One region of the Clostridium algidicarnis genome, then DNA from elsewhere that is predicted to be linked to it. Evidence: predicted binding sites of a transcription regulator. Region 1 holds the regulator's gene; the other holds the start of a gene.
What was found. Region 1 encodes HrcA, which represses chaperone genes, less so after heat shock. Its sites were predicted from a motif close to TGTTAGCACTCNNNNNNNNNGAGTGCTAACA; they were not measured.

Region 2: groES (co-chaperone GroES) is a predicted target of HrcA. The motif match lies at 3,884-3,914, and genes of this name have one in related genera.

The regions. Positions count from the first base shown of each region.
Region 1 covers NZ_JNLN01000001.1:2,912,524-2,918,730, forward strand. Annotated here, with positions in the region: gene dnaJ (molecular chaperone DnaJ) at 1-194, opposite strand, end outside; gene dnaK (molecular chaperone DnaK) at 295-2,145, opposite strand; gene grpE (nucleotide exchange factor GrpE) at 2,182-2,781, opposite strand; gene hrcA (heat-inducible transcriptional repressor HrcA) at 2,818-3,852, opposite strand; gene hemW (radical SAM family heme chaperone HemW) at 4,041-5,168, opposite strand; gene lepA (translation elongation factor 4) at 5,214-6,207, opposite strand, start outside.
Region 2 covers NZ_JNLN01000001.1:395,932-402,138, reverse strand. Annotated here, with positions in the region: gene BV55_RS0101990 (DNA-3-methyladenine glycosylase family protein) at 176-1,120, shown strand; gene BV55_RS0101985 (4Fe-4S dicluster domain-containing protein) at 1,446-2,939, shown strand; gene BV55_RS0101980 (TIGR01906 family membrane protein) at 2,979-3,620, opposite strand; gene groES (co-chaperone GroES) at 3,973-4,257, shown strand; gene groL (chaperonin GroEL) at 4,304-5,929, shown strand.

The DNA of each region.
Region 1 (6,207 bases):
TGAGCCTTTTTATCAGCATCACTTAATACCTGATAAGCCTCATTGATTTCTTTAAATGTTTCTTCAGCTTCCTTATTACCTTGATTTTTATCTGGGTGGTACTTAACTGCCAGTTTTCTAAAAGCGCTTTTTATTTCAGCGTCACTGGCCCCTTTTTCAAGACCTAAAACTTCATAATAGTCTTTTTTAGCCATTAGTCTTTCACCACCTAATCTTGAATTTAAACTTAATATAAGGGAAGTGCCTTAGCCTTCCCTATATATTATATATTCATAATAATGATTTTTGCTAGTATTATTTTTCGTCATCAACCTTAAAGTCTGCATCAACTACGTTGTCATCCTTTGGTCCTTCACTAGTTCCATCACCATTCATATCCATGTTACTTGGGTCAAATCCAGCATTTTCTGGATTTTCTTGATATAATTTAGCAGATACAGCATAGAATACTTCAGTTAATTCTTCTGTTGTCTTTTTAATAGCCTCTATATCTTCTCCATCTTTAATAGCTTTTAATGCTTCTAACTTTTCGTTTACCTTTGCTTTATCTTCTTCTGATACTTTTTCTCCAAGCTCAGTTAAAGTTTTTTCTGTTTGATATACTAATTGGTCCGCATTATTTTTAACTTCAATAGATTCTTTTCTCTTTTTATCTTCTTCAGCAAATTTCTCTGCTTCTTTTACAGCCTTATCTATTTCATCGTCATTTAAATTTGTTGATGCTGTTATGGTTATTTTAGCTTCTTTTCCAGTTCCTTTGTCCTTTGCAGAAACATTTACTATTCCATTAGCATCTATATCAAAGGTTACTTCTATTTGTGGTATTCCTCTTGGAGCTGCAGCTATTCCAGAAAGAGTTACTCTTCCAAGAGTTTTATTATCTGCCGCCATTTGTCTTTCACCTTGAACTACATGTATTTCAACAGAAGTTTGACCATCTGCTGCTGTAGAGAATACTTGACTCTTCCTAGTTGGAATTGTAGTATTTCTTTCAATTAAAGGTGTTGCGATTCCACCTAAAGTCTCTATTCCAAGTGTTAAAGGTGATACGTCTAATAATAAAACATCTTTAACATCTCCAGTTAAAACACCTGCTTGGATTGCTGCACCTAATGCAACGCACTCATCTGGGTTAACTCCCTTAGATGGATCTTTTCCTGTGAATTCTTTAACTGCATCTTGAACTGCAGGAGTTCTAGTAGATCCTCCTACTAATATTATTTTATCAATCTCATTTATTGACAAGCCAGCATCTTGTAAAGATTTTTTCATTGGCTCTATAGTTCTTTGAACTAAATCGTGAGTAAGCTCATTAAATTTAGCTCTTGAAAGATTCATCTCTATGTGCTTTGGACCTGTAGCATCTGCTGTTATAAATGGTAGATTTATGCTAGTTTGCATTGAAGATGATAACTCTATCTTTGCCTTTTCTGCTGCTTCTTTTAATCTTTGATGAGCCATCTTATCTTGTCTTAAATCTATTCCATTTTCTGATTTAAAGTTATCTGCTATATAATCAACTAACTTATCATCAAAGTCATCTCCACCTAAATGAGTATCTCCATTTGTAGATTTAACTTCAAAAACTCCATCTCCAAGTTCAAGTATTGATACGTCAAAAGTACCACCACCAAGATCGTAAACTAATACTTTTTGACTCTTTTCTGTCTTATCTATACCATATGCTAAAGAAGCTGCTGTAGGTTCATTTATTATTCTTAAAACTTCAAGCCCTGCTATCTTTCCTGCATCTTTTGTTGCTTGTCTTTGACTATCATTAAAGTAAGCTGGAACAGTTATTACTGCTTGAGTTACCTTTTCTCCTAAATAAGCCTCTGCATCAGTTTTTATTTTTTGAAGTACCATTGCTGATATTTCTTGTGGAGTATAATCTTTTGAATCTATTGTAACTTTATGGTTACTTCCCATATGCCTTTTTATAGAAGCTATAGTTCTCTCTGGATTAGTTATTGACTGTCTTTTAGCTACCTGACCTACTAATCTTTCACCATTTGCTTGAAATGAAACTACTGAAGGTATTGTTCTTGCTCCTTCTGAGCTTGATATAACTACCGCTTCTCCACCTTCCATAACTGAAACACATGAATTTGTTGTACCTAAATCAATTCCTATTACTTTTCCCATTTAAATTCCTCCTTAAATATATATGAAGTTTACAGTTTAATTGGCAACTTTAACCACACTGTATCTTATAACCTTATCACCTTTTTTATATCCCTTTTGGAATACCTCTATAATTTCTTTTTCTCCTAAACTTTCATCAACCACATGCATTACTGCATCGTGCATATTAGGATCAAAGCCACTATTAGTATCTATTTCTTCTATTTGTAATTTTTCTAGAGCTTCTTTAAATTGTTTTAGTGTAATCTCTACTCCTTTTTTTATATCCTCTGCACTTCCATCTGTAAGAGCAGCTCTTTCAAGATTATCTAATACAGGTAAAATATTTTTTAAAACATCTTCACAAGCATATCCATAGATACTTTCTTTTTCTTTTGTTGTTCTTTTTCTATAATTTTCATATTCAGCTGTAACTCTAAGAAGTCTTTCTTGTAATTCATTATTTTCTTCTTTAGTCTTTAAAGCTTCATCTTTATATTTAGAAAACTCCTTAAGATCTACTATATTATCATATTCTTCTTTTTCTAAAATCTCTGTTTCATTTACGACACTAGATTCTTCTTTAACATTTTCATCTTCTAAATTAAGATTTTCTACTTTTTCTTCTGGATTCAAATCACTTTTGTTCTTATCCATAGCTATGAAGCACACCTCATCTCTAATATATTTTTGCTATAATTCATCTTCAAGTTTTTTCAAACTGTCATTAAGTCCTTTCATAACTTTGGACATAATAGACACAACTTTTGAATAAGGAATTCGAGTGGGTCCTATAAGACCGATTGTTCCGATAGGCTTATTTCCCACAGAATATACTGCTGATATTACACTACAATCTTTAGCTTGCTTTAAATAATTTTCTTCACCTATTTTTATAGTAAGCTTATTTGTTGTATCTAGAAGTTCTTGCATATAACTTTTATTATCAAGCAAAGAAAGAAATTCCTTGGCTTTATCTATATCATTATACTCAGGGTAATTAAATATATTTGTAGCTCCTTCAAGATAAACCTTTGAGTACTCTTCATCAGTGAGCGCATCTATAAGTATTGGTATAACACCATTTACAATGTCTTCATATCCTTTAAGCTCAAATTTAATATCTTTTATAACTTGACTACCCATCTTCTCTATAGGTAAGTTTTTAAATTTTTCATTTAAAACATTACTTATCTTATGAAGATTGTCTTGGCTTGGAACGTTGCTTGCTTTAAGAATATTATTTTTTATAATACCTGTATAAGTTATTATAACCACAAGTATACTATTATTATCAATACTTATGAGCTGTACAGATTTCAATTGGCTCTTTTTTACAGAAGGTGTATTTAATATGCAAGTTAAGTTTGTGAGTTCTGACAACATATGGGTAGTTCCTTTTAATAGTTTATCTATCTCATATATTGCCATACTAAGTATATGTGATTTTATCTTCATCTCTTCTTCTAATGTTAGTCTTTCAACTATCATAAGTTTATCTACATAAAGTCGATATCCTTTATCTGAAGGTTTTCTTCCAGAAGAGGTATGAAGTTGTTCTAAATATCCCATATCTTCTAAATCAGCCATTTCATTTCTTATGGTAGCTGAGCTTATGCCTAAGTCATACTTTTTAGCTATGGTCCTGGATCCCACTGGTTCCGCCGTAATAATGTAATCATTAATTATAGCTTCAAGAATCTTTATTTTTCTATCATCCACATCCATGCTTTCACCTCTTTTATTAGCACTCACTCTTGTTGAGTGCTAATTGCTACGCTTTTAAAATAACATTTCAAGTTTTTTTTGTCAACATCATATTCACGTCATAATGCTAATTTATTATGCTATAATATGCTTTTACCTTTGTAAACTTTCATTTACTCATTATTGCTCTATTATACACCTTAATTTATTTAATCTATCAAAAAATCAGCTAATACATAATTAGATAATTGTATACCTTCCGCTGTAAACTTCAAATATCCATCTTCTCTTTTTAAAAGTTTCACATTTATATATTTATTAATTATATCTTTATAATAACTATCTATATCTTTACCAAATCTATTTAAAAATTCTTTTTCTTCTATACCCTTGGTCTTTCTAAGTCCCATAAACATAAATTCTTCAACATCTTCTTTAATTAAATTTTTATGTTTTTCCTTGTAAGCTTGTTTATCCGTATTTATCTTTTGTATATATTCTTCTACACTTTCAACATTTTTATATCTGATGCTTTCAATATAGGATGCTGAAGATGATCCAACTCCAATATATTCATCCATACTCCAATAAACCATGTTATGTCTGCATTCTCTACCCTCTTTTGAAAAATTTGAGATTTCATATTGATTATAGCCAAAATCTTTTAATATAGATAAAAGGCTTTCATACATACCTCTTTCAACATCTTCTTCTGGCAAATTTAATGTACCTTTATTATTAAGATCATAAAACCTTGTATCCTCTTCTAATATAAGGCTATAAGCTGAAATATGCTCTGGGTTTAATTTTGCAACCTTAATTAAAGACTCCTTCCAAAGCTCAGAAGTTTGATTTGGAAGTGCAAACATCAAATCTATATTTATATTTTCAAATCCTATAGATCTGGCAAGCTCATAATTTTTTAAAAATTCGTCTACATTATGTATTCTTCCAATCTCTTTTAATAATGAGTCATCATAAGCTTGTAGACCAATGCTTAACCTATTAACCCCCATATCTTTTAACAGTTCCAATTTTTTCTTATCTAATGTTCCTGGATTACATTCTACGGTAAATTCCACATTTGGTGTTAAATTCAGTTTCTTTATATGTGCTTTTAAATCTTCTAACATTTTTAAAGGCAAATAGGTGGGAGTACCCCCACCTATAAATATAGTCTTTATATTATACTGTAAAACTTTAGCATCAATTTCTTTACCTAAAGCCTTAATATAACTATCCATTAGATTATCTTTACCGCAAAATGATGGAAAATCACAATACCAACATTTACTTTTACAAAATGGTATATGTATATATAATGATATATCCTTCATAGTTACCTCCTAATTGCTTGCCAAGAGTTTCGCTTTTTTAAAAATCTAATCTACTTTTAGTACAGCCATAAATGCTTCTTGAGGGATTTCTACAGACCCTACTTGACGCATCCTCTTCTTACCCTCTTTTTGCTTTTCTAAAAGCTTTTTCTTTCTGCTTATATCTCCGCCATAACATTTTGCTAAAACATCTTTCCTCATAGCCTTTACAGTCTCTCTTGCTATTATTTTGCTCCCTACAGAAGCTTGTATAGGGATCTCAAATAATTGTCTTGGAATTATTTCTTTTAATTTTTCTGCTATAGCCCTACCTTTAGCATAAGCCCTTGAATCTGGAACAATCATAGATAAAGCATCTACTATTTCTCCATTTAGCAATATATCTAATTTTACTAAATGAGTTGTATTATATCCTTTAAGTTCATAATCTAAGGATGCATAACCTCTAGTTTTTGATTTTAGTGCATCAAAAAAGTCGTATATTATTTCATTAAGTGGTATATTATAGTTTAAAACTACCCTTGTAGTTTCTATATATTGCATATCTATAAAGTCTCCCCTTCTAGATTGGCATAATTCCATAATGGCACCTACATAATCTGTAGGTGATATTATAGAGGCCTTAACTATAGGTTCCTCCATATGTTCTATTTCAGTAGGATTAGGCAAATTTGCTGGATTTGTTATTTCAAGCAGTGTTCCATCTGTCTTTATTATTTTATATATTACAGAAGGAGCTGTAGTTATAATATCTAAATTAAATTCTCTCTCTACTCTTTCTTGCAATATTTCCATATGAAGAAGTCCTAAAAACCCACACCTAAATCCAAATCCTAAAGCTGCAGAAGTTTCTGGCTCAAAGGATAATGCAGCATCATTTATTTGTAATCTTTCTAGTGCTTCTTTTAATTCACCATACTTTGCACCATCTACAGGATATATACCACTAAACACCATAGGTATAGCAGGTCTATAACCCTCTAACGCTTCTGTTGCAGGTCTAGTTGCTTCTGTTATTGTATCTCCAACTCTTGCATCT
Region 2 (6,207 bases), 2.5 Mb from region 1:
AAGAGAGTAGACTATAATTCTGAAAAAACTGGAATTTAATAACTCTATATTTGATTTTAGAATAGAGTTATCTTATAATAATATTTATTAGAGAAATTAAGACGTATTAAGAGATATGTCATACCTTGAACTGTTATTTTCAAAATATAAAGGAAATAGTTAAAGGAGAAAAGCTATGGATTATAAAAATATTGAAAGTTTTGATAAGGGGATAATTATAAAAAAAGTTAAAAATTTTAATCTTATACACATATTTGATTGTGGTCAATGCTTCAGATGGGATAGAGAAGAAAATGGAAATTATATAGGAGTTGCTTTTGAGAGGGTTATAGAATTAGAAAAAAGAGATGAAGATGTACTTATATATAATACTACAGAAGAGGAATTTAAAAATATTTGGGAAGAGTACTTTGATCTTCAAAGAGATTATAAGGACATAAAGCTAGAACTTAGCAAAGATCCTTTACTAAAAAGAGCTGTGAATTTTGGTGATGGAATAAGGATACTTCGGCAAGAACCTTTTGAACTTACTATATCTTTTATAATATCTGCCAACAACAGAATACCTATGATAAAAAGGGCTATAAACAATATAAGCAGTAAGTGGGGAAAGCCTATTGAATATAAAGGAAAGACATATTATGCATTTCCTAGAATAGAAGATTTACAAGGGGTTTCATTAGAGGATATTGGTGGTTGTAGTGTTGGATTTAGAGCAAAATATATAAAGGATTCTGTAGACAAAATTTATAACGCTAAAGTCTTATGTGAAAAGATAAAGAATGAAGGCATAGTGGATGAAGCAGAAATAGAAGATGCAAGAAAGTATGATTTACATTATATTAAAAGCTGTGATGATGATACTTGCCATTTAAGCCTTCAAAACTTTTCGGGAATAGGTCCTAAAGTTGCAGATTGCATAATGCTATTTTCTATGCAAAAGTATTCAGCTTTTCCGGTGGATGTATGGGTTAAAAGAGCTATGCAACATTTTTATTTAGCACCAGATGTTTCCTTAAAGAAAATACGAGAATTTGGGAAAGACAGATTTAATGAACTTTCAGGATTTGCACAACAATATTTATTTTATTATGCAAGAGAAAATAGTATTAAAATGTAGAAAGTAAATTACTGCTTAGCTAAAATGTTACGTAACTTGCAATGAACATAAATTTGATTATATTAGTGAACAAATAATTTTAATATGATTATACTTATTTATTAAAGGTAGGAAATATAAAAAAGGTTTATATATCCTACCTTTAATTTGATTTAATCAAGGTTTAAAAAGATAATAATAACGTAAAAACATCAAAAAGGTTGATACTATTTTAATGTAAATCTGATATAATAGAAATGAAATTGTTTACTGATAGCGTTTCTAACTGTACTAATTTTAAAATATTTAAGATAGTACAAGTATTTATTTTAAAGAGGTGTATATTATGTTCCATTTTGAAACTCAATTAAAAAGATTAAAGCATGAAGTTTTAAAAGATGTTGCTGTATTAGCTATTGAAGATAAGCTTGATGATGAAAATTTAAAAAGTATACCATATAAAATTATTAGTGGAAATACCCCTACTTATAGATGTTGTGTTCATAAGGAAAGATCTATATTAAATGAGAGAGTTAAATTGGCTATGGGATGTCTTCCAGATGGTGATCATCCTAAAATCGAATTTATTGATATTAAAGATAAAAAGCAAATAGTATATATAATAGAAGCTGCCTGTGATAGGTGCCCTATAAATAAATATAATGTAACAGAAGCCTGTAGAGGGTGCATAGCTCACAAATGTATGGAGGTCTGTCCAGCTAATGCAATGATTAGAGTGGCTGGTAAAGCTTATATAAATCAAGAATTGTGTAAGGAATGTGGATTGTGTAAAAAAGCATGTCCTTATGATGCTATATCCGAAGTTATGCGACCTTGCAAGGTATCTTGTCCTACGGGGGCTTTAGAAGTAAGAGAGGAAGATAGACGAGCTATAATAGAAGAAGAACATTGTATAAATTGTGGAAGTTGTATATCTGCATGTCCTTTTGGGGCAATATCAGATAAGAGCTATATAGTTCCTGTAGTTCAGGAATTATCAAAAGAAGATTCTAATATTTATGCAGTGGTAGCTCCAGCTATTGCGGGACAGTTTGGACCTAAAGTAACTATGGGGAAAGTTAGAGATGCCTTTAAAAAGGTCGGGTTTAAAGATATATTTGAAGCGGCTTGTGGAGCAGATGCTGTAACAGTTCATGAAGGCAAAGAGTTTGTGGAAAGAATGGAAAAAGGCCATAAGTATATGACTAATTCCTGTTGCCCAGGATTTATGAATTTTATAGAAAAAAAGTTTCCAGATGAAATAGAAAGAGTTTCAACAACTGTATCTCCTATGATAGCTACAGCTAGATTTATTAAATCAAAAGATAATTTAGCAAAGGTAATATTTGTAGGGCCTTGTGTGGCTAAAAAGAGTGAGGCTACAAGAGATGAATTAAAAGGTGATGTAGATTATGTGTTAACATTTGAAGAAATAGCAGCAATTATGGATGCATTTAGTGTAGACCCTGAAAATTGTGAAGAGCAAGCAATTGATGAGGCGTCTATATTTGGAAGAGGATTTGCAAATGGTGGAGGACTTACAGCAGCTATTGAGAACTTTATAAAAGATAGCAATATAAAGGTAGATTTTAAACCTGTGAGGGTAAGTGGTGCTATTGAAATTAAAAAGGCCATGACTATGGCGAAGGTTGGAAGACTTGGTGGTAACTTTATTGAAGGTATGATGTGTGAGGGTGGATGCACTGGAGGCCCTGCAACGCTATTACCACCAATGAAGTCAAAGGGCCTATTTATTAAATTTAGTAACGAAGCTAGTAAAAAGTCTGTAATTGAAAATGATAGATTAAAAGAATTTGAAAAGATAAATTTAGAAAGATAAATTTAGAAAGATAAATTTATCTTTCTAAACTACGAATTTTTAAATTTTGTTTTTGTTTAGCTTTTTATGTAAGAATATAAGAATTATTGAACATACTACTAAAAGCGATAATATAAGCATAGACTCATGAAAAAAGAATTCCTGAGGTAAGATATTTATAATAGGATCTTTTATAGGGTCAAATAACCAATAATCATTTGAAAAGAATATTTCATGAAATGTTACAAAAGATTTATCGAAGTTTATTATAAAAGGTATAGCCAATGTTAAAGGAATTAATATTAACATAAAATAAGAATATTTTAGAAAAGAAAAGTTTCTTAGCCTTGAAAGGTGAGCTATAAAGATTAGGGATAATATAAAGGTGAAAAGAGAAACATAAGTTATGATATTAAATATATTTTTTACATCGACGAAGTGTTCTCTTCCCTCATGGGACATAAAAAAGTCTTCAAAAATCAAATCATCATTATTAAGAGGGTTAAGATAATCGATAAGTATAGTATAATTTTTTATGGTAGCTTCCTTACTTATATTAGCCTCTAAAGGAATATTTAATCTAGTTGTATCAATTTTATATAAGGTTTTAAAATTTAAAGCAAATATTGTACTAGAAGTTAATAAAAATACGGCTAAGGCTATACCACATAATAATGAAATTAATTTATTTAGTTTGTTCATATTAAGCGCTCCTATCATAAAATTTGATTATTTGAATATTAATTAAAAGGAGAATATATAGTTATATACGGATTATATTATAATATATAGATTCTATTATAATATAAAAATAGCAATATAAAACAACTTAAATTACAAAATGGAAGAAATCTTGTGTAATAGCTACTAAGAGGGAGTAATTCGCATATTAATGCAAATATTAAGGATATTAGATATTTAAGTAAATTTGAATTTATGTTGATTATTCTTTATTATAAGAATTGTATTAGCACTCATTCAAATAGAGTGCTAACAATAAGGTAATCAATTAATTTATATAAAATAAAAATAAATACATTAAGGAGGGGTTTAAATGAATATTAGACCACTTGGAGACAGGGTAGTAATAAAGAGATTAGAAGCAGAAGAAAAAACTAAAAGCGGAATAGTTTTAACAGGTACAGCAAAAGAAAGACCTCAAGAAGCAACAGTAGTAGCAGTAGGACCTGGTGGATATGTAGAGGGAAAAGATATTAAGATGGAAGTAAAGGTTGGAGATAAGGTATTATTCTCTAAGTATGCAGGTACAGAAGTTAAACTTGATGCAGAAGAGTACACTATTTTAAAACAAGATGATATATTAGCTATTGTTGAATAGTAACACATAGGAGAATCATAATATTATTTCAGGAGGGTGAATATAAATGGCTAAAAATATAATATTCGGTGAAGATGCAAGAAGATCTATGCAAAGAGGTGTAGATATTTTAGCTGACACTGTTAAAGTTACATTAGGACCTAAGGGAAGAAACGTAGTTTTAGATAAAAAATTTGGAGCTCCTTTAATTACAAATGACGGAGTTACTATAGCAAGAGAAATAGAACTTGAAGATCAATATGAAAACATGGGAGCACAATTAGTTAAAGAAGTTGCAACTAAAACTAATGATGTAGCAGGAGACGGAACTACTACAGCAACACTTCTTGCTCAAGCTATAATAAGAGAAGGATTAAGAAATGTTACAGCAGGAGCAAACCCAATGCTTGTAAGAAAAGGCATTAAGCTTGCTGTAGATAAATCAGTAGAAGAAATTAAAAAGGCTTCAAGACCAGTAGAAGGAAAAGAAGATATAGCTAGAGTTGCTGCAATATCAGCTGCAGATGAGGAAATAGGAAAACTTATAGCAGATGCTATGGAAAAGGTAGGAAACGAAGGTGTTATCACTGTAGAAGAATCAAGATCTATGGGAACTGAACTTGATGTAGTTGAAGGTATGCAATTCGATAGAGGCTATGTAAGCCCTTATATGGTAACAGACACAGAAAAGATGGAAGCTGTTTTAGAGGATCCATATATACTTTTAACAGACAAAAAGATAACTAACATTCAAGAGATACTACCAGTGCTTGAACAAATAGTTCAACAAGGTAAGAAACTTCTTATAATATCAGAAGATATTGAAGGAGAGGCAATGGCTACATTAGTTGTAAATAAACTAAGAGGAACATTTACTTGTGTTGGAGTTAAGGCACCGGGTTTTGGAGATAGAAGAAAAGAAATGCTTGAAGATATAGCAATATTAACAGGTGGAGAAGTTATATCAGAAGAACTTGGAAAAGACTTAAAAGATGCTACACTTGAAATGCTTGGAAGAGCTGAAAGTGTAAGGATTTCTAAAGAAAACACTACTATTGTAAATGGTAAAGGTGATTCAAAGAGTATAAAAGATAGAGTAAACCAAATAAAAGCTCAATTAGAAGAAACAACATCAGAATTCGATAAAGAAAAATTCCAAGAAAGATTAGCTAAACTTTCAGGCGGAGTTGCAGTTATAAAGGTAGGAGCAGCTACTGAAACTGAATTAAAAGAAAGAAAGCTTAGAATCGAAGATGCTTTAGCAGCAACTAAGGCAGCAGTAGAAGAAGGTATTGTTTCAGGTGGTGGAGTATCTTACGTTAATGTTTTAGGAGAAGTAAATAAATTAACTACAGAAGATACAGATATTCAAGTTGGAATTAACATAGTAGCTAGAGCTTTAGAAGAGCCAATGAGACAAATAGCTATAAATGCTGGAGTAGAAGGCTCTGTTATACTTGAAAAAATAAGAAATAGTGAAGCTGGTATAGGATATGATGCTTTAAAAGGTGAATATGTAAACATGATTAAAGCTGGAATAGTAGATCCAACTAAGGTTACAAGATCTGCACTTCAAAATGCAGCATCAGTAGCATCAATATTCTTAACTACAGAAGCAGCAATTAGTGATATACCAGAAGCAAACCCACAACCAATGCCAGGAGCAGGTATGGGAATGGACGGAATGTACTAAAATAAACAAAAACTTAATATTAAAAGATGTTTTGCATTGCCAAAACATCTTTTTTTTATCAAATAATATAGTATAAATAATATAGTATAAATAAAATACCTCTTTAATATATGGAGTATATATTAAAGAGGTATTTTAATTTATTTAAAAATAGTTAAAAATTATGAATAAGCTATATGAATTGAGTTAAGAATTATAGCTAGGTATATGATATTGTACACTTCTTAATATAAAGCATTAATGATGAAACTTTAGTAGTATACCTAATAAAATTAAAG